3 regions of the Pallidibacillus thermolactis genome follow, and region 2 is predicted to be linked to each of the others. Evidence: riboswitches for the same ligand, from Rfam matches in the RefSeq annotation. Region 2 holds a riboswitch; each other region holds the start of a gene.
The links. A riboswitch is a leader RNA that binds a small molecule or an ion and turns the genes downstream of it on or off. The one in region 2 is predicted to bind thiamine pyrophosphate.

Region 1 (7,431 bases), on a different contig from region 2:
TAAATGATAATCCTTAAATAAAAAGGAAAAACAAACGTTCGTTAGTATTCTTTTTTCAAAACAATATTTAAAAATTATTATTGATTAATTCGGTTGCAATAATTTTTCGTCGAAAGATGATTCTTATTTTCCGGGATCATCTTTTTTATTTTTACTATTATTGCAAGTTGTTTTTTGAAGAAGATGATTATATTTTTTTTCGTTTTATTTAAAATTAATATTGATGATATAATGACCGTGATAAAAATTCTGTTTTAACGTATTAAGTAATGTTATATCAATGATCGTTTTCAACAATTTTTTCATCTCTTTTCACAGTTTTTTCATAAATGTTGACTACAATAGATGTGAGAAGTAGGGAGTGAGGGTAGAGAAAATGGATAATCATACAAAAAATCAATCAAATTTTGATTCAAATGAAAGTTTAAATTCACCAGAATCAGTTAATAGCGAAAATCGTAAACAGACTAATTATAAGGATCAGCAATTCCAATTACAACAAACTAGTACACAGAAGGTGAATAGTTTTGAAAGTGAGCATGGTGAACAAAGTGATATTATCAACAAATATGAAAGCTCAAATGATTATAGGGATACTTTTGAAGGTATAAATAAGCACGATGATCAAAAATTCAAACTAAAAAATAGCATGAAAAAACGTTGGTTTAAAAAAGTAGTTTCCTATTTGTTAGTCGGTGTAATAAGTTCGGCTTTAACCATTTCAGCGATAGCTTATTTTGATCTACCTTTTGAAAATGGCGATCACTCATCTAATTCGACACAGCTACAAAATAAATCATCTGATGTGGAATATACTCCAACCTTTGCTTCAGCTGACAATGCATCTATAGCTGATATAGTTGAAGAATTATCTCCTACAATTGTGGGGGTAATTAATTTACAACAGCTTAACAACCAGTTTTATTTCCAACAAGAAAATGTCCAAGCTGGAACAGGTTCTGGAGTTATTTTCCATAAGGATGATCAATATGGATATATTATTACAAATAACCACGTCATTGAAGGAGCGAATGAAGTTGAAGTTTCTTTATATGATGGTGAAACGGTAAAAGCTGAAATAGTTGGAGCGGATGCGTTAACCGATTTAGCAGTATTGAAGATCGATCAAGCTCATGTTGATAAAGTTGCAAGTTTTGGTGATTCAAGTAAATTACGTCCAGGAGATGAAGTCATTGCAATTGGTAATCCACTAGGACTTGAATTTTCTAGAACCGTTACACAAGGGATTATTAGTGCAATTGACCGAACAGTTGGAGTAAAAACTTCTGCAGGTGAATGGGAATTAGATGTAATCCAAACCGATGCAGCAATAAATCCAGGAAATAGTGGTGGTGCTTTAATTAATGCAAGTGGAGAAGTAATCGGTATAAATAGTTTAAAAATTGCCGATGAAAGAGTAGAAGGTTTAGGTTTTGCTATTCCAGCGAACGATGTTCTTCCAATTGCAGAACAATTAATCGAGAATGGACAAGTCAAACGACCATTCATCGGAATCGAAATGTATGATATGGCTGACATTGTTCAGTTTTATCGTCAGAGTATGTTCGGAAATATTGAACAAGGTATTGTTGTAGCAGGGGTTAAAGAAGGTTCACCCGCTGCAAAGGCTGGTCTGAAAGTAAATGATGTTATTGTAGGTATTAATGGTAATGAAGTGAAAAATACAACTGAGCTACGAAAATATTTGTATAGTAAAGTGAAGCCTGGAGATACTATAGAGCTTGAGTTTTATCGTGAAGGTAAAAAACAATCCGTTTCAGTAAAAACGAATGAAAGTTGATTACACATGAGTTAGAAATAGGGCTGTCTTTATGACAGTCCTAAATTTATACGTTTTTCATATAAGCGTTGTATTTTTCTTGTTATCGTTTATAATTAAAGATGATATGAAACAACGTTTCCACAGGGGGAGCTTATGCTGAGAGTGAATAAATTGACGATATGTCTTTTTATTCTGACCCTTTGAACCTGTTCAGTTAGTACTGGCGTAGGGATTGTGGAAGAAAAGAGAATGTACGTAATCTTTTCTCCTTTTCTGAGCTTCCTATGGAACGTTTCGTTAAATTACATAGGAGGTTTTTTTATGCGCACAAATCAATTACAACCACTCATTGAAACATCGATTTTGGCAGCATTAGCGTTTATTATCGATTTATTACCATCGATACAATTAGGACCATGGATATCTATTTCCTTCGCAATGGTCCCTGTGTTCATTCTATCTTTTAGATGGGGATTTAAATATGGTGTATTATCTGGATTTCTCTGGGGAGTACTTCAAGTAATTTTCGGTGATGCTTATATCCTTCATTGGTTTCAGTTTATAATTGAATACTTTGTTGCATTTGCTTTTATTGGTTTTGCCGGATTGTTTATGGGAATGATACAAAATTGTTTTGACGAAGGGAAGAAGAACATTGGTTTTTTCTATATAATAATAGCTACATTTGTTGGTAGTTTTGCTCGTTATCTAGTTCATTATATTGCTGGTATAGTTTTTTGGGGAAGTTATGCGCCCGAAGGCCAACCGGTTTGGTTGTACTCTTTAGTCGTAAATGGTCCAGCTGGATTAGGTTCATTCTTGTTCTGTATTATCGTACTTATTTTATTAATTTCAATATCCCCTCGTATATTAACAGAAAGTAGAAGGAAAAATATGTCTGTACGACTAAATAAATAATTTTTAACCCCCATCCAATTAAGGAAGGGGGTACATCTTATTTGAATCGTATTTCAGCCAATTCATTCCAATATTCACACATCGTTTGCATCCCTTTATAAAAATTCTCTAAATGGAAATGTTCATTTGGAGCATGGAAGTTTTCACTATCTAGAGAAAACCCTAGTAAGACAATTGGGACTTGTAAAATTTGAGCAAAGTCAGCGACAATTGGTATAGAGCCACCGCTACGAATATAAGCTGTTTCGGTACCGTAAATTTTAGAAGCAGCACGACCTGCTGCTTGAATTGCCGGGTGATTAAGCGGTGTTACAAAAGGAGCACCGGAATCAAATGGAGTAATTTTTACTGTCACTCCTTTCGGTTTATGTTTCTCAATATGTTGTTTAATAAGTTCTAAAATTTGTTCAGGTTCTTGATTGGGTACTAAACGACATGTGATCTTTGCGCTAGCTTGGTTTGGTAAAACGGTTTTAATTCCTTCCTCTTGAAAACCGCTATACATCCCATTAATTTCTAATGTTGGACGATAACTCGTTCTTTCGTAAAAACTGTATCCAGGTTCACCAAATAATTCAGGAACACCAAGTTCTGTTCTCACCTTTTCATCGTCTAATTGTAAAGCATTAATCGCTTGTTTTTCCTCATCTGTTATTGATAGTACATTATCATAAAATCCATCGACCATTATACGTCCTTCTTCATCATGAAAAGTGGATAATAATTGAACGAGAGCATGGGCTGCGTTTTGAACACCGCCACCATAGGCACCGGAATGAAGGTCGGTTTTTGCTCCTTGAATGTCAATTTGTAAACCAGTTAATCCTCTTAATCCGTATGTAATGGAAGGTTTTCCTTTTTCAATCATACCAGTATCGGAAATCACTAAGACGTCAGCTTGCAATAATTCCTTATTTTCTTCAATAAACTTAGGTAAGTGAGGGCTACCGATCTCCTCTTCACCTTCAATTATTATTTTTATGTTTATTGGTAGCTTCCCTTCCGTTTTTAATAATGCTTCCAATGCTTTTATATGCATAAAAACTTGTCCTTTGTCATCACTGGCTCCGCGTGCAAATATTTTGCCATCGCGAACAGTTGGCTCAAAAGGTGGTGTTTCCCATAAATGTAATGGATCTACAGGTTGAACATCATAATGACCATAAATTAATACAGTAGGCTTATGATCTGCATGGATCCAGTCAGCATATACGATAGGATGACCTTCTGTTTCCATCACTTTTACATTTTCCATGCCAATTCGTTCTAACTCGTTACTTAACCATCTAGCCGCCTTATGTATATCTTTTTTATGTTTGGATAATGCAGAAACACTAGGGATTTTTAAAAATTCCTTTAATTTCATAAGTTGTTGATCTTTGTTTTGTTCTAAATATTCAATCCATTTATTAACCATAAGCACCCCTCCAAATAGAACTTATTTTGATTTTAATTAATTGATAACATCTAGTAAAGGGAATTACAAACAAATATGGACTTTTTTAAAGTTCATATTTGTTTGTAATTAACTATAAAGATTCAGATTTTAAAAAAACAATCTCTAAAATGTCGTTTTCAAAAGTAATGTTTTTTTGTAAATGGGAAATAGGAAAAGGGAAGGTAACCGTTCGAGTTTTATCATGAGAACTTTGTTTAACTTTTATTTGTAGGGTGTTAGAATTGATTGAAATGTGAATATCTTCTTTTTTTACCTTTGGCAATAAAGCCTCCACAATGAAGGAACTCTCGGAGTCAAAAAGGTCAATTCTAAAAACATTTTCATCTAAATAATCTGTTAACGGATCTAAAAAATATTGAGTAAGCCATTTTTCCATTTCATCAGATTCAAAATAATTTTCGTTTTTATTTTGTTTCATCAATGGTCCCCCATTTTTTTGAGGTTCATTTAAAAAGTGTTAACAATAGTATACGTGCGTCAAGATAAAATGTGTATGGAGAGTCAACTTTGATAAAAAAATGATCTATTACAAACCATGATGTGGATTATTATTTTGTCTAGAATGGTTACGATTTTTAACTTTTTTCGACCCGCTTAACGGTTCAGGTTGTGTATTGTCATGATTATTCATGCTATTATTTTTCACATTTCGTTTTTGTACCATAAATTTATCAACTCCAGTTATTTGTGGGGGACCGTATTTTTAGGTTGTACCAAAATGATGAAGATAAACGAATAAAAATTTACCTCTTGTTCAATCTAAAAATAGAGGTGAATAAAATGACAAAGAAGTTTCCATATCATAAAGATAAGCAACAGGCTTTTCAGGCTGCTCAACAAGGATTTGAAGAAGCAAAAGATATTTACGAAAATCTAGATTCAACTTCAGCAAATTATGGACAACAATTGAAAAGACTTGAAAAAGAGATTAAAGAGGTTCAACAACAAATTGAGAACGCCCATGAAGTGGCTGGAGAGATCCAGCGTCAGAAACTAGAACAATACCAGAGTGAAATTAATAAAATGAATCAATTATTTGATTGAGGTGATAGGGACTATTCTAATAATAGAATGGTCTCTTTATTTTAGTTGCTTTTTTATAGTTAAAATTCGAAATCTTTATAAATATAGATATTTACGCAGATTAACTATTATGTTAAAATATTTTTGTTGTCACAAAGAATAGGAATAATCGCATTATTAAAGATTTAACAAAAAAGTTTTAAAATAATGATTGCTTATTTCATTTTTAATACATTCAAATAATTTATTTCCATTAAACAGAAATTTCATCTATATGTATTGATTCCTTTGTTTCTTAATCTTATTGGATTTTCTTTTGAATCCATAAGATAAATTTATAGATAACAATAAAATACTCATTATTTACTTATCTCTTAAATTATATTAATATAAGCTTAGAGGAAAAAGTTAGAAAAATTAGAGATAGCTAACTTTTCGATTTTCGACCATAGGGGGGAAATTAATTTGACTACAGAAAACTTGTATAATTCAAAACAATCCTTTGAACTGAATGGTAAACGTTATCATTACTATCGCTTAAAAGCAATTGAAGAAGCAGGTGTCGCGAAAATTTCTCGACTACCTTATTCCATTCGTGTTCTATTGGAATCTGTTTTACGTCAAGTAGACGGTCGTGTAATAACAAAGGACCATGTGGATAACTTAGCAAAATGGGGTACTGGAGAAGTAAAAGATGGTGAAGTACCATTTAAACCTTCACGCGTTATCCTACAAGACTTTACTGGTGTACCTGCAGTTGTTGATTTAGCCTCTTTAAGAAAAGCGATGGCTGATATGGGTGGCGATCCACAACAAATCAATCCAGAAATTCCAGTTGATCTTGTTATAGACCACTCTGTACAAGTCGACAAATATGGTACAAATGATGCTTTACGCCTAAACATGGAATTAGAATTTGAACGAAATGCTGAACGATATCAATTTTTAAGTTGGGCACAAAAAGCTTTTGATAACTATCGTGCCGTTCCTCCAGCGACAGGTATCGTACACCAAGTTAACTTAGAATATTTAGCTAGTGTCGTTCATGCTGTAGAAGATGAAAACGGTGAATACACTGCTTTTCCTGATACACTTGTGGGTACAGACTCTCATACAACAATGATTAACGGTATTGGTGTATTAGGATGGGGCGTTGGTGGTATTGAAGCTGAAGCGGGAATGCTTGGACAACCATCATATTTCCCAATTCCAGAAGTTGTCGGGGTTAAACTAACAAACGAATTGCCAAATGGCGCTACAGCTACAGACTTAGCATTAAAAGTAACGCAAGTCTTGCGTGAAAAAGGCGTTGTTGGTAAATTTGTTGAGTTCTTCGGACCTGGTGTTTCTAAATTACCACTTGCTGACAGAGCAACAATCGCTAACATGGCTCCTGAATATGGTGCAACTTGCGGTTTCTTCCCAGTTGATGAAGAATCATTAGATTATTTACGTTTGACGGGCCGTGAAGAAGAACGTATTGAACTTGTAAAATCATACTTACAAGCAAACGACTTGTTCTTCAACCCGGACCAAGAACCAGAATATACGGATGTAATTGAACTTGATTTATCAACAATCGAAGCGAACCTTTCTGGACCTAAACGTCCACAAGACTTAATTCCTTTATCAAAAATGAAACAATCCTTCCGTGATGCAGTTGTAGCACCACAAGGAAATCAAGGATTTGGTTTAAACAAGGATGAATTTGATAAAACTGCGGTTGTTGAATTTGAAGATGGCACAAAAGAATCAATGAAAACAGGTGCAGTTGCAATTGCTGCCATTACAAGTTGTACAAACACATCTAACCCATATGTAATGTTAGGTGCTGGTCTTGTTGCGAAAAAGGCAGTTGAAAAAGGATTGCAACCACCTAAGTATGTTAAAACTTCTTTAGCACCTGGTTCGAAAGTTGTTACTGGTTACTTACAAGATTCTGGTTTATTAAGCTATTTAGAGCAAATTGGTTTTAACTTAGTTGGATATGGATGTACAACATGTATCGGTAACTCTGGACCTCTTCTTCCAGAAATCGAAAAAGCTATTACAGATTCTGATTTACTTGTTACATCTGTACTTTCTGGTAACCGTAACTTTGAAGGTCGTATTCATCCATTGGTGAAAGGTAACTATTTAGCTTCACCACCACTTGTTGTAGCATATGCTTTAGCTGGTACAGTGGATATCGACTTAGAAAAGGACCCAATTGGAAAAGATAAAGATGGTAACGATGTATTCTTGAAAG
Region 2 (7,431 bases):
TTTTACCATGTTCGGCATTGCATGGCTGTTTTTCTTTGTAATTTTCAAATCTCTAATTCCGGCAGAATTGGCACAAGACTATCTTGCGGGAGCAATACTTCTTGGAGCTGCACCGTGTACAGCGATGGTATTTGTATGGAGTTATTTGACCAAAGGCAACGCGGCTTATACCGTCGTGCAAGTGGCAACAAATGATCTTATAATTCTCATAGCTTTCACGCCCATAGTTGCGTTTCTTCTAGGTGTGGGCGGTGTAACCATACCCTGGGACACTCTTGTTTTATCTGTAGTATTGTTTGTTGTTATCCCGCTGACTGGTGGTATAATTACCCGTAATTACATCACAAAAAAGCGAGGACTCGATTACTTTGAAAAGAGTTTTATACCGAAGTTTGGGAATATCACTACCATAGGTCTATTGCTAACATTAATAATAATCTTTTCATTCCAGGGCGATGTAATTCTGAATAATCCACTTCATATTGTTTTAATTGCTATACCATTAATTATTCAGACTTTCCTAATCTTTTTCATTGCATATCTAGCAAGCAAGGTTATAAAACTACCTCATGAGATAGCAGCGCCTGCTGGTATGATTGGTGCCTCTAACTTTTTTGAACTGGCAGTTGCCGCTGCGATTGCATTGTTTGGAACACAAAGCCCAGCTGCACTTGCTACCATTGTAGGGGTTCTAACAGAAGTGCCTGTTATGTTGATATTAGTAAAGATAGCGAATAATACAAGGCACTGGTTTCCAGAAAAAAGCTAGAAAGGAGGTAATGCTTAATGAGTAATAAACTAAAGGTCGCATTTATATGTGTTCATAATTCATGTCGAAGCCAAATAGCCGAGGCACTTGGTAAGCACTTTGCAGGAGATGTATTTGAAAGCTACTCTGCTGGCACAGAAACAAAACCTCAAATTAACCAGGATGCTGTGCGCCTAATGAAAGAGCTTTATGATATAGATATGGAGAAAACTCAATATTCAAAGTTGCTTGATGAAATACCTCCAGTAGATATTGTTATTACAATGGGGTGTAATGTGGAATGCCCTTACCTTCCATGTAAACACAGGGAAGATTGGGGGTTGGATGATCCTACAGGTAAGAGTGATGAGGAATTTAAAAAAGTAATATCAACAATAGAAACAAAAATAAAAGAGTTAAAAGCAAAACTAAAGTCATAATAATTATAACGCCAATTACAAATCTAGTAGTTGGCGTTATAATTATATATGTCGATATGTTCCCGCCTACCGATAGTGCAAAAAGTGCCTTTGACTTGTTTCCGACTACCGACAATGTAAAAGACATCAATCCACCCCGCTCGTTGCACGTTGAGTGAGTAAACATAAATTATAGACACTGGAAAGTACATCCCAGTGTCCGTTTTGCCTCTTAAATTACCACGGTGAACCGTATCATAAGTAAATACTTTTTTAATAGAATATAATTTGGCCTATTCAAAGTATCATCTTGAATAGGCTTTATAATCTCTAGTGATAATATCTTTCACGTTCACTAATTTTGGCTTTTGCTGGATTAAATATTGTAAGGATTACAATAACGAATAATCCCGTGAACACACCATAAATAATTGGTAGAGTAGAGGTAATCCCATAAATAACAAACGTAATAAAGATGACCATTGTACTAGCAATAATGGCATAAAAGGCCGCTTTACTCGTTGTACGTTTCCAAAATAACCCTATGATTAGCGGTACAAAAATAGCACCTGATAATATCGCATAAGCCATATCTAATGCCACTAGAATATTTTGAATCCATGCAGAGAAAATAATCGCTATTACACCTAATACAAGGGTTACGATACGTGATGTTTGAATTATAGCTTTATCATTCATATCTTTTTTTAAATAGACTTTAATGATATCATTTGTGATTAAGGTTGCAGAAGCAAATAATGCTCCTGAAGCATTTGACATTAATGCTGCACAAACAGCGGCTAACACTAACCCTAACGTTCCTGGCGGTAAAATGGTTAAAGCTAAGCTTGTAAATGCAGATTGTGAATCCTCTAAATTTGGAAGAACAATGAATGCACACATCCCTACAATGCTAAGTGTCAGACCATAAAGAAAGCTATATACGCCGGCTGAAATGGCACTTCTTTTCATAACTTTTTCATTTTTAGCAGTAAATACACGTTGCCATATGTCTTGGGAAACCATTAATCCAAACGCATATAAAAGAAAATATTGGAAAATTTTATCGCCACCAATGTTTGTTAAGTTAAGATGACTCTCCGGTACACTAGTAAACACAGTGGCTAATCCACCTGCACTATTCACGCTATAAGGGAACATGATAAAAAACACACCAACTGTCATCACTATGAATTGAATAATGTCTGTTAGGGTTATACTCCACATGCCACCTAAAACTGTATAAAAGAGAACAATTCCACCACCAATAAACATCGATGTTAAAACTGGCCAACCTAGTAAAACATGGATGACACTTCCCATTCCGATCACTTGTGTCACGACGATCATAAGTGTATAGATGGATGTAACAATGGCACTAATTAGCTGAGTACCTTCACCGTAACGTTTCCCAAGGAGCTGGCTAATTGTAAAAACTTCATAGACTGAAATTTTTTTAACAAGAAATAACCCTAAACTGGCAATACCTATTCCCATCATTGTTACAAACCAAAAGCCAGAAACACCAAATTCATAGCCTAATGTTGTTGAACCCATTGTCGCAGCACCGCCAATAATAACAGCAGCTAAACAACCTACATGTGTAAAGTAACCGATGCGACTTCCAGCTAATATAAAATCTTTTTCTGATTTAGCTTTATTTATCCCAATAATTCCTACTATGATTAATGCACCAAAATAGAGAATCAGTACAGTTGTATCAAGAATGTTCATTTATCTACCTCCGAATTCCAAGCTCTAATTCATATTCTGTAATCGCTTCCTCAAGTATTGAAATTCCTTGATTTAAATGTTTTTTATCGACATTTAAAGGCGGCATCATTCTGATTACCTCACCTGTATTACCACTTAAATATAGGATAAGCCCCTTCTTTAGACACTTCTCAAGAATGTTCATTAATCCTTCTCCGTTTGGTTGACCAGTTTCTGGATGAATAATTTCAATACCTATCATTAACCCGATCCCTCGTACATTCCCAACTACAGGATGTCCTTCTTTAATATCTAATAATTGATTTAATGCATATTCACCAAGGACACGGGCGTTTTCAACTAATCCTTCTTCTTTTAAAACATCAATTGTGGCACAAGCCGCAGCACATGCTAGAGGATTACCTCCGAATGTTGTACTATGACTCCCCACTGTCCATTGTTCCATCAATTCTCTTGAAGCTACAGTTGCACTGAGTGGCAATCCGCTGGCGATTCCTTTAGCAATGGCCATTATATCTGGAGTTACATTAAATCGATTGGCTGCAAACCAGTCTCCAGTTCGTCCAAATCCGGTCTGTACTTCATCAAAAATTAACAGGATTCCATGTTGATCACAAATTTCCCTTATTTTTTGTAACCAAGCTTTTGGCGGGACTACATATCCGCCTTCACCAAGTACCGGTTCTAATATGACGGCTGCCACTTCTTCAGGGGCTACTTGATGATTGAATAGTCTATTAAAATCCTTTTCAACTTGCTGGGACCAATAGATTTGCAGATCAAGTCCTTCAGGTGTCTCAGTCGGCTTTGCATACGGCAGTTGATACGTCATTCCCGCACCAACAGGTAAATTTTTTCTATACTTACTTTTAGACGTCGTTAAGCTTAAGGCTCCCATCGTTCTTCCGTGAAACCCACCGAGGAAAGAAATGATATAATTTCTTTTAGTCACATGCCGGGCGAGCTTGATTGCACCTTCAATCGCTTCTGCCCCACTATTTCCAAAGAAAAAGCAATTGAGGGATTCAGGTAAAATAGTTCTTAGCTTTTTTACCAATAACATAATGGATTCGTAATTGATAATGCCAATCGGCCCATGAACTAAATGTTTTAGCTGTTCTTTAATGGCTTCTACAACTTTTGGATGTCTATGTCCGGTATTCTCTGTAGCAATTCCTGATGTAAAATCAAGATATTTTTTCCCGTCAACGCCAATGTAAAATAATCCTTCTGATTTTACGACTGGCAGATTGGGAAAATCTTTTGCCATTGTTGGTGCTAAAAAGCCTTCGCCATTAATCGTATGCCAATCTATCATACTTATCTCTCCTAATATAATATTTTTATTAATATGAATTTTTTCACAACATAGATAACTGGTCAAATATGAACGATAGGAATTCTTAATAGTTGAAAAAGCGAAAGTGTACAGGGTGCAATCGTTTCGATAAAAGAGTGCCTATAATCCCATTTTTGAATCAAAAATAGATGGAGAGAGAGAAGTATAGATATTTGGTCGTGAAACCGAAAAAAATGAAGCTACTTAACTATTGAAAAAATTTATATATTATTATTAAAATAATCATAATTGTCTATAAAATATAAATCATTATTGATACTTGATTTCATTAGATAATTTATTGCAATGTTATAATTAAGATAACTTACATTCTTCCGAAGAGGGGTTTTTTAAGAAAGAGGTAGTGGAATGGAACTACGACATTTAAAAACCTTCAAAGTTGTTGCAGAGGAATTGAATTTATCCAAGGCAGCAAACAAATTAGGCTACACACAACCCACCATTACGTTACAAATACAATCTCTTGAAAAAGAGCTTAATCATACCCTTTTTACAAGAATTGGAAAAAGGACAGTATTAACGACTGCTGGAAAACAGCTAAAGGTTCACGTTGATCAGATATTTTCACTTATTGCCCAAATGGAAAAAGAAATGGAAGAATTGCATGGACCTAAAGGAATTTTAACAATAGCAGCATCTGAATACTACTGTACAAGGCGGTTATCACACATTATAAAACATTATAAGGAATTGTATCCGAACGTTCGGGTGAATCTTCTACCATTAAATAGTGCACATGCCATTCAAAGTGTGAAGGACCATGTTGCAGATATTGCAATCATTGCTGGTAATTTTCATGAAATAGATATGAGACAAATCTTTTTAGAGGAAGAAAAAACTTTTTTGGTTGTGTCCTCACAAATTAGCAAAGATCGTAGTTTGGAAGATATCTTTGGTCTGTATCCATTTATCTCTTACGATAAAAATTGTAGTTTCAGTAGTATTATTAACCGCTATTTCAAAACAAGCAAGTTGCAGCCTCAATCTATGATTGTGGTTGGTGGCAGCGATGAAACGGTTAAAAGTGCTGTATTAAATGGAACCGGATATGCCATATTAGGAGAAAATATTATAAAAAAAGAGTTGGAGGAGGGCTCTATCACCATCCTTCAACCTGTATCCGAACCGATTACTACGTTTTGTATTAACTTAAAGGTTCGCTCAGAAGAACCTAATATTCAAACATTTTGTAGTGTTTTACAAAGGGTATGGTGAAATAAAATTATTAACTTATGTAAGATTGTATTGACTTTACTGAAAAGTGTGTGTAAAGTGATAATTAAATGAATAGGAATGTATAGGAAGACACTAGGGGAGCCTTTCGGCTGAGACGGGAAGTATCCCGGACCCTTTGAACCTGATCTAGTTCATACTAGCGTAGGGAAGTGGAGTCCGTGCAAGAGTATATTTAAAAGTATTCTGCCGCTCCATTTTGGTGCGGTTTTTTTATGTCTTTATTCTGCAATTGCTTCCTAACTAGCGTCTTCCACTATAACTAATAAGGAGGCATAAATAAACATGAGTTTTTCTGTAGAACTGAGAAAAGAAGCAGATCCGATTTTTAATGCTATTTTTGAGCATCCATTTGTACAGGGAATAGCAAATGGAGATTTAAAGAAGGAACAACTAATTCATTATGTAAAGCAAGACTTTGAGTATTTAAATGCCTTTATACGAATCTATGGAATGGCAATTTCAAAGTGTAAAGATCGTAAGGATATGGAAATGTTTAATAAGCAAATTTCTTTTATTTTGAATAGTGAAACACATCCACATCATAACTTTTGTCAAGTTGCAGATGTCAAATACGAAGAATTACAAGGGTACCCATTGTCTCCAACCGCACATCAATACATACGGCATATGCTGACGGTTGCTCATGAAGGGACATTGGGTGAAATTATTGCAGTTTTATTGCCGTGCCCGTGGACTTACTGGGAAATAGGGAAGCGATTATTAACAGAAGTGAACCCAGACCGTTCACATCCATTTTATGAATGGATCCATTTCTATGGCAATCGGACCGATTCAATCACAACAAAGTTTTGTGCACGGCTTGATGAACTGGTAAAGGAAGCGACAAACATAGAAAAAGAAAAAATGAAGGAACATTTCTTACTTAGCTGTCAGCTTGAATATATGTTTTGGGATATGGCTTATAAACTTGAGGATTGGCCTGTAAAAATGGAGGTAATACAATCTTGACTTGGAAAATGAAAGAAATCGTCTTAGCGGTTATTTTATCAGTAATTTGTGGTGTGATCTATTTAGGCTGGTCTACACTTTGGATTCCGATTTCTGCTGTAATTGGGCCTGTCGGTGCCAGTTTTATGTTTGGCATCTGGGTGATCGCTAGTCCTATTGTTGCCTATATCATTCGTAAACCAGGTGCGGCATTTGTCGCAGAAGTTACGGCTGCAGCAGTGGAATTATTTACAGGAAGTCATTTTGGATTAGCTGCCTTATTAGTAGGACTATTTCAAGGGATTGGTTCTGAAATTGCTTTTGCCATATTCAGATACAAGCGATATAACCTTTTTACTTTAATGCTTTCTGGTGCTTTGGCGGCCGTTTTTGGAATGATTTATAATTTGTTGGCAAAAGGTTTTGGATATTACTCGACAGAGGTATTATTAACTACGTTAGGTATTCATATTATCAGCGGTATGATTCTTGGCGGTTGGTTAGCAAAAGTAGTAGTAGATACATTGGCAAAAACAGGTGTGTTAGAACAATATGCAATTATGAAAGAAAAAAGAAAAAAGGAAGATGCCAATGGACATGTTTCTGGGCTGTAATGATCTTTCTGTCCGTTATTATAACCGTTCAGAACACATATTGAAAAATATTACGCTATCTATTAATAAAGGAGAAAAGGTATTGATACTTGGACCAAGCGGAGGTGGGAAATCAACTTTGATTTCCACTCTCGCTGGGATCATTCCAGAGTATATAGAAGCAGAAGTAACAGGACAAGTATTTCTGAGAGATAATGTGGGAATTATGTTTCAGGATCCTGACTCTCAATTTTGTATGTTGCATGTGGATGAAGAGATTGCATTTAGCCTTGAGAACCGATCCGTTCCTCAAACCGAAATGGACAATATTATCTCTAATTTAATGAATCAAGTCGGTTTAAAAGTAGATAAGAAAACCCCTATCGATACATT
Region 3 (7,431 bases), on a different contig from region 2:
TCTTCGTAATTGGAAATTTGCCGTCCGATCGTATATTGTTGTTCAGTCATATTCGCACTACCGGCACGGCTTTGAATACGATCTCTTGTATTTTTCACAATCTCTCTTAACTGGTGGATAATCCCTTGGTCCCCCTCCGTACTTCCACCTCTAAATAAAAGTTCTATCGATTCAGGATCTTTTTCAATCGCTTCCCGCAATTTGTTTTCATCGATTTGCAGCTTCGCACTCTGATAATCGGCGGTTGTTTTGATACCAATGGCAGAAAGTGACGTCATTTGAGGATTGAGTTCATTATTATTCACAACACGATATAATGCTGATCGCATTTGAGTAATCATGCTAGATAAAAACGGGTCCCGACGTAACAGACCACTTCTAGCCATCTCTTCCCACTTTTCTTGTTGTTTCTCTGTAAGTTCTTCCCGTTCTAAATCAGATAATGGTTCATAACTTTTATAATATGGTTCATTTAACTTCGTTTCAATTTTTTCGACAATCTCATTATATTGATCAACAAACCCCTTAATCGTTTCAAATAGTTTCTCGTTGTCGTTATTCACACTAATCGTTACAGGTTGTGCACTACCCGCTTCCATTGTATTTTTTAACGTAAAAGATACGCCGTTGATAGTAAAGGTGTTGGAGGATCTTTCCGTTTTTAATCCGTTAATCGTGAACTCTGCATTATGACCGTCATTATACAGCGTTGACTCTTCCAGCTCGCTCAAGTTTGTACTTTCCGTAAACTCATTAAATCGTAAAATATCCGTTAAAAACCCTTTTTCTATAATAATATCGGACTTATCTTCGTCATTAAATTTACCGGTTTCCGTCCGTGTAAGTGTCACTTGATCTGTAAAGGAATCATAAAACATCATTAAGCCTAAACTCGAATTATTGACTTTATTCATCACACTATTCAAGGATGTCGTTCCACTGACGATAAAGTTCTCATACATTTTACCTTCTGAAGTATGGGTGGCTAAGTCAAACGTGAAGTAATTTTGCTTAGATGTAATGTCGATATGTAATGTTTCTGTTTCATCTGTAAACTGCTCTTCCAAAAAATGATCTGTAAAAGTAATTTGGCCAGTATCATAATTTATCGTGGCGATTACTTCTTCTCCACGTTTAAAGTTCCCCATTCGTGATCCATTTTGTTCATTTCCATCTCGTATTATCGGTTCATCGGTAAAAGTGGTGTCCCCAATGGTAATATTGATACTTCCTTCTTTAAGTGCACCTGTGATTTGAATCGTATTTTGAATTTTGTCATCTTTTTTAGTTAACGTTCGCGTTTCTTTCTTTTCATTGACAACATAATCAACTTCCACGACATCATTAATATTTAACGTGTTTTTAAACTCAATCGTTCCATCTGAATGGACGAAAGCTACATTTTCATCTGTATCTGGCCAACTTTTACCCTCTTCTTCGGAAGTCTTAAAAATAACGTTGATCCCTTTTCCATTCACTTTAATTGAAATATCAGTAGAAAATGAATCCGATTCATTATTTTGTAATGTTTGTCCTTCTTTTAAGTTTAATTTCACAACTTTTCGATTATCGTGATTAATTTTAATTGATTCACTTTCTAATCCACCTTGTTTCCATTCAAAATCGGCGTTTTTAAACGAATCGCTAATAAAATAAAGGCCTTTATTTACATCAACTTTATGATTCTTATCGGCTGATATTCCTTCTGCATTTTTCATTGTCGCAGCCTTTGCTAATCGTGTAATCTCAGAAATTGTATACGTACCTGTTCCCGCTCCATTTGCTACCGTTGCTGTAACGAAATCTTCATTCGTACTTGTCACACTACGGATACGATAATTTTGCGTACGTGTAAATTCAAACAATTCATTCTGAAAGTCAAATAAAAGTTTATTAATTTCGCGATAAGCATCCCGCTTCCACTCTAACAATGTTTTTTCCTTTTCAATTTTTGTCAGTGGAATTCGTTCGGCTTTCATTAAGTCGGAAACGATGGAGTCAATATCCATACCACTTGCTAAACCACTAACCCGTACACCAACCATGATAGTTTCACTTCCTTTTCCATTCCTTCTATCAAATCTTCTCATTTATTATTAAACCGATTCGTTCCGCCATTGCCGCATATAAATCGAGCATTTTTTTTGGCGGCACTTCTCGAATGACTTCCTTTGTTTCCTCATCAATAATTTGGACATAATATTCTCCAAGTTTTTCATGCATCGTAAATTTTAAAGCAGTGTATGTAGGGCTCAAAAAATCATTTAAGGCTTGGATTACATCTTGAACTTGTTTTTTACCTCCATCAACTTGTCCTGCTGCTTTAGGACCCTCATATCCTTTTGTATCATATTTGGACGGATAAATCTCTTCTTTTAATGAGTTTGTTAGCCTACTTACTGTATCTGTATTTACCATTCGATGGGAAGCAATATGTTTTACCATTCAACATCCCCCTAAAGTTTTTTCGCACATAGATATCTACTTTTTTTATCGGCATAAAGAAAAAAGATTTAACGAATAAATCATATATTCAAAAGATAACAGGCTTCATTCCAAATACAATCCTTGTACACACAAATATAACGCTATGATTGAAACTTTTTTAATGAAAAGGCGCTCTAAATTCAGATTAAGAAAAAACTGGTCACCGTTCTGTAAATAATGTTTGCAAATACAGAAAAGTGTGTTAACATGGAATCGTTAAAAAATTTAATATTGAACCACTAGGGGAGCCTTTGAGAAAGGCTGAGATTAAAGTGTGGACTTTAAGACCCTTAGAACCTGATCTGGACAATGCCAGCGTAGGGAAGTGGAATTTTGGAACATGACCAATTTGGTTCATGTTTATGTTCACATGCCACTTTCCGCAATGGAAAGTGGCTTTTTAATATTCAAATGCGCTTGAAAGGAAGGACTTATGTGGAATTACACGCCATAACAGACGGGAAAAAAACCGCTACAGAGTTGGTCAAGGCTATTTTAGCCATTGCTGATGAGGTGGACTATATCCATATTCGAGAAAAAACAAAACAGACAAGTGAAGTCATTCAACTGGTAGAGCAGCTTTTAACAAAAGGTGTACAAAAAAAAACTCGTGATCAATGACCGGCTGGATGTTGCACTATTAACCGGGATACCGAATGTTCATCTTCCTGGAGCTGGATTGCCTGTCAAGTTAGTCAAACAAAAATTTCCTGAAATTAAAGTGGGTGTAAGTGTACATTCACTAGCAGAAGCGGTTATCGCAGCAGAAGATGGTGCTGATTATTGTCTATTTGGCCATGTATTTCCAACAAATAGTAAAAAAGGGATACCGGGAAAAGGGACAAAATTGTTGAAAGAAATTGTGCAAAAAGCAGGCATTCCTGTTCTGGCAATCGGCGGGATCACACCCGATAATATGACAGAGGTTGCGGCCACAAAAGTAAGTGGCATTGCAGTAATGTCGGCTATTCTTTCTGCACAAAATCCAAAAGAAGCAGCAAAACTTTTTCGGAAAGAAAGGGATTGATTATGCAACTCGTTATTAACGGTCAACAAGTGGAAGTGGAAAATGGGATCAAAAATATAGAAGATTTATTACACCATTTCCAATTGCAAGAAAGAATTGTGGTTATCGAACAAAATGGGGAAATAGTCGAAAAAGGACAATATGACATTCAACCCGTCAATGACGGTGACAGAATTGAAATTGTTCAATTTGTTGGAGGAGGATGAAAAACATGTTAAAAATTGGAGATAAAACATTTCGGTCACGACTATTATTAGGTACAGGAAAATTCCCGTCCTTTGAAATTCAAAAGAAAGCCGTTGAAGTGTCTGAGACGGAAATTTTAACGTTCGCAGTAAGAAGAATGAATATTTTTGAACCTTCGCAGCCAAATTTTTTAGAAATGCTTGACCTTTCAAAGTATTCCCTGTTACCAAATACCGCTGGAGCAAAAACGGCCGAAGAAGCGGTTAGAATTGCCAAACTTGCCAAAGCTTCAGGTTTATGTGACATGGTAAAAGTCGAAGTCATTGGCGATGATCAAACATTATTGCCGGACCCGATTGAAACATTACGCGCATCTGAAATGTTACTGGAAGAAGGATTCATTGTTCTTCCGTATACGTCCGATGATGTGGTTTTGGCAAAAAGGTTAGAAGAGTTAGGTGTTCATGCCATTATGCCGGGCGCTTCTCCGATAGGATCCGGTCAAGGGATTGTCAATCCTTTGAATCTATCATTTATTATTGAACAGGCCAATGTCCCGGTTATTGTGGATGCAGGTATCGGGTCACCGGCGGATTGTGCCCTGGCGATGGAAATGGGGGCGGATGGAGTATTATTAAATACGGCCGTATCGGGTGCAAAAGACCCGGTAAAAATGGCAAAAGCAATGAAGTTAGCTGTAGAAGCGGGCAGACTCGGATATGAAGCAGGACGGATTCCGAAAAAATGGTATGCTGAGGCAAGCAGTCCGACAGAAGGAATGTTAACACCATAATGGAACGTTATTCACGACAAATGTTATTTTCAGAAATTGGTGAGGAAGGGCAAAAAAAGCTACTGGATAGCCATGTCCTCATTGTCGGCGCAGGAGCACTTGGTTCAGCCAGTAGTGAAATGTTGGCCCGGGCCGGCATCGGTAAAATCACGATTATTGACCGGGATTATGTTGATTGGAGTAATCTTTCCCGCCAACAATTATATACCGAAGAAGACGTCAAACAACAGTTACCAAAAGCGATTGCTGCGAAAAAGCATTTACAATCGATTAATTCCAATATTTCCATTGAAGCGATAGTCGGTGATTTCTCCCTTGAATATGAAGATGTAGTAAAACACGTCGACTTCATGATTGACGCGACTGACAATTTTGAAACGAGATTTTTTATGAATGATGTAGCAATGAAGCATGGGATACCGTGGATTTATGGCGCTGTCGTCCGAAGTTATGGGACGACGGTTTCTATCGTACCACATAAGACACCGTGTTTTCATTGTCTCCTTGATGCCATTCAATCTGACGGCATGACCTGTGATACAGTTGGTGTAATTAGCCCGGCAGTTCAAGTGGTTTCTTCTTATCAAGTAACCGAAGCATTAAAATATTTAGTGTCAGGGGAAGTGTCAAAGCAATTAGTTTCCTTTGATGTTTGGACAAGGCAATATTCATCGGTTAATCTGACAAAGTTAAAGAAGGCGGATTGTCCATCCTGTGGAAAAAACCCAACGTATCCATTTTTGTCCCGGGACAATCAATTAAAAACAGCAGTGTTGTGCGGGCGAAATACGGTACAAATCCGGCCACAACAAAAACAAGTAACCTCTCTTGCAGAGATTAAAAATCATTTACGTCCACTCGTGAAAGATTTAAAAGGAAACGATTATTTATTGTCCTTTACAGTAGAGAATCATCGTGTCGTCCTATTTCAAGACGGCAGAGCCTTGATTCATGGAACGAAAGAAGAGAAAAAAGCGAGGAATATCTATCAACGATTTTTCGGGGCATAATCTGAACATGACAATTTAACAGACAATGTTTTCAACAAAAAGCTCCAGAGTCGGAGAGGAACAGGACGTTTGATAACCTTAAATGAAACTCTACTTCTTCCTGTTCTCTCTCCCATAAACATGACGGTTTTCTTGTTTGTTATCTTTTAAATTTCTTTAACAGCGGCAGTTCGCAGTTCATCTACGTAGGTTCTCATGACAAGAGAAAACGGGACCTCTCTAAAGGCATGCTTAAGACAAATAAGAAGAACATGATCTTTTATGAAAAAACAATCACTTTTTAAAGTTAAAGGCTGATCGAAATTGATCAGCCCATATATTGGTCTATTATTCTTCTTCATTGTTTTCACTTTGGACAGGAATATCATGGATCTCAACCTTTGCACCAATCAATTCAAAAATGATTTTTGCTTGATCGGTATTATCTAGGTGGCCGGCAAATTTTTCACTGGATGGACCGAAGGCGTATACATTCACATCCTCTCCCGTGTGTCCACCTGTTGTCCATCCGGTATTGGAACGTGTATCATAAATTTTTTCAATGGCATCATCCACAATTGTTCGCAAATCTTCATCTCCTGAATGTAACGCCTCTTTAACCGATTGAATTTCCTCGTCCGTTAGTTCAAAACCAACGTTTTGAATGGTTAAAACTTCTTCAATTGGTTTACCTTCATCCACTAATTGGGCTGCCATCCAATCAGGAGTTGCATTGGCTGCTTTAATGGGTGCTGGATCCCAAATATAGTTCGATCCTTGAGCTAAAGAAAATCCGCCAGTGGAGTGATCGGCAGTGGCAACGACTAATGTATGTCCATCTTCTTTCGCAAAATCAATCGCGACTTTAAAGGCCTCTTCAAAACTTGCCATCTCACTCATAGTTCCGACAATATCGTTATCGTGACCAGCCCAATCAATTTGACTACCTTCTACCATTAAGAAAAAACCCTCTTCAATTTGATTTAACCGTTCAATTGCTTCTTTCGTCATTTCCGCTAAGGAAGGTTGTTCATCTGGACGATCAAGTTCTTTATCCATCCCCACCGGTGCAAATAAACCGAGCACTTTTTCATTATGATCCTTTCTTAATTCCTCAGCGGTTTTCACATAGCTATATCCAGCATCTTGAAACTCTTGGGCAAGATTACGATCTTCTCGTTCAAAAAACGCTATACCGCCTCCTAAAATGACATCGATTTTATGTTCATCATGAATCATTTCATCAAAATAATCATCGGCAATTTCATTTTGATTATTTCGACTAGGATCATGGGCTCCATAACTGGCCGGGGTGGCATGGGTCACCTCAGATGTCGAAACGATACCAGTCGCCTTCCCTTGTTCCTTCGCTGCTTCTAAAACAGTTTTCACTTCTGTCCCGCCATCATTATCAATGTTTACTGAATTGTTATACGTTTTAATTCCGCTAGCCATGGATGTCGCCGAAGCAGCAGAGTCGGTAATATTTTCCTCCGGATCTTCTGGATAGGTCATTTGCTGACCGACTAAGTATTCATCAAAAGCGGTTTTTTCTACGAATTGTGTGGTAGGGTCATCCTTTAAGTAACGATAAGCGGAAGTATAGGAAACACCCATCCCGTCACCGATTAAGAAAATAATATTTTTTACTTCATCAGTCTTTGTTGCATCATCTTTTTCAGCCGTTTGTTCGGTTACATTCCTTTGTTCATCGGTTTCCTCCGGCACATCGGAACTTTCAGCCGCACCTGAACAACCCGCTAATGCAATCGCCGATGCTGCAGCTAGTGGTACAATCTTTTTCTTCCAATCTTTTATGACCATCTGATTCCCTCCTAACATACATCTACATACAACATACGAAAATAATGTTTAAAGGGAATAAATGGAAGTTAAATGTTTTATAAATGTTTTGTAAATAGTCGGGAACTATGCAGGAACTGGTGTTT

Region 1: it holds a riboswitch for thiamine pyrophosphate, as region 2 does, so the genes downstream of both, thiT (energy-coupled thiamine transporter ThiT) here and tenA (thiaminase II) in region 2, are expected to answer to the same signal.
Region 3: it holds a riboswitch for thiamine pyrophosphate, as region 2 does, so the genes downstream of both, OEV82_RS02235 (beta/alpha barrel domain-containing protein) here and tenA (thiaminase II) in region 2, are expected to answer to the same signal.

Annotation. Positions count from the first base shown of each region.
Region 1 is NZ_JAOUSE010000011.1:38,599-46,029, reverse strand. Features, by position in the region: gene OEV82_RS05915 (S1C family serine protease) at 377-1,801, shown strand; TPP riboswitch at 1,917-2,033, shown strand; gene thiT (energy-coupled thiamine transporter ThiT) at 2,105-2,701, shown strand; gene OEV82_RS05905 (dipeptidase) at 2,739-4,118, opposite strand; gene OEV82_RS05900 (Hsp20/alpha crystallin family protein) at 4,231-4,578, opposite strand; gene OEV82_RS05895 (small acid-soluble spore protein P) at 4,687-4,824, opposite strand; gene OEV82_RS05890 (hypothetical protein) at 4,941-5,204, shown strand; gene acnA (aconitate hydratase AcnA) at 5,649-7,431, shown strand, end outside.
Region 2 is NZ_JAOUSE010000009.1:15,032-22,462, reverse strand. Features, by position in the region: gene arsB (ACR3 family arsenite efflux transporter) at 1-769, shown strand, start outside; gene OEV82_RS05110 (arsenate reductase ArsC) at 787-1,188, shown strand; gene OEV82_RS05105 (sodium:solute symporter) at 1,498-2,901, opposite strand; gene OEV82_RS05100 (aspartate aminotransferase family protein) at 2,906-4,219, opposite strand; gene OEV82_RS05095 (LysR family transcriptional regulator) at 4,610-5,476, shown strand; TPP riboswitch at 5,562-5,662, shown strand; gene tenA (thiaminase II) at 5,780-6,466, shown strand; gene OEV82_RS05085 (ECF transporter S component) at 6,463-7,059, shown strand; gene OEV82_RS05080 (ABC transporter ATP-binding protein) at 7,037-7,431, shown strand, end outside.
Region 3 is NZ_JAOUSE010000003.1:120,872-128,302, forward strand. Features, by position in the region: gene fliD (flagellar filament capping protein FliD) at 1-2,090, opposite strand, end outside; gene flaG (flagellar protein FlaG) at 2,077-2,445, opposite strand; TPP riboswitch at 2,719-2,828, shown strand; gene OEV82_RS02235 (beta/alpha barrel domain-containing protein) at 2,923-3,108, shown strand; gene OEV82_RS02240 (thiamine phosphate synthase) at 3,098-3,514, shown strand; gene thiS (sulfur carrier protein ThiS) at 3,517-3,720, shown strand; gene OEV82_RS02250 (thiazole synthase) at 3,726-4,493, shown strand; gene OEV82_RS02255 (ThiF family adenylyltransferase) at 4,493-5,503, shown strand; gene OEV82_RS02260 (alkaline phosphatase) at 5,831-7,306, opposite strand.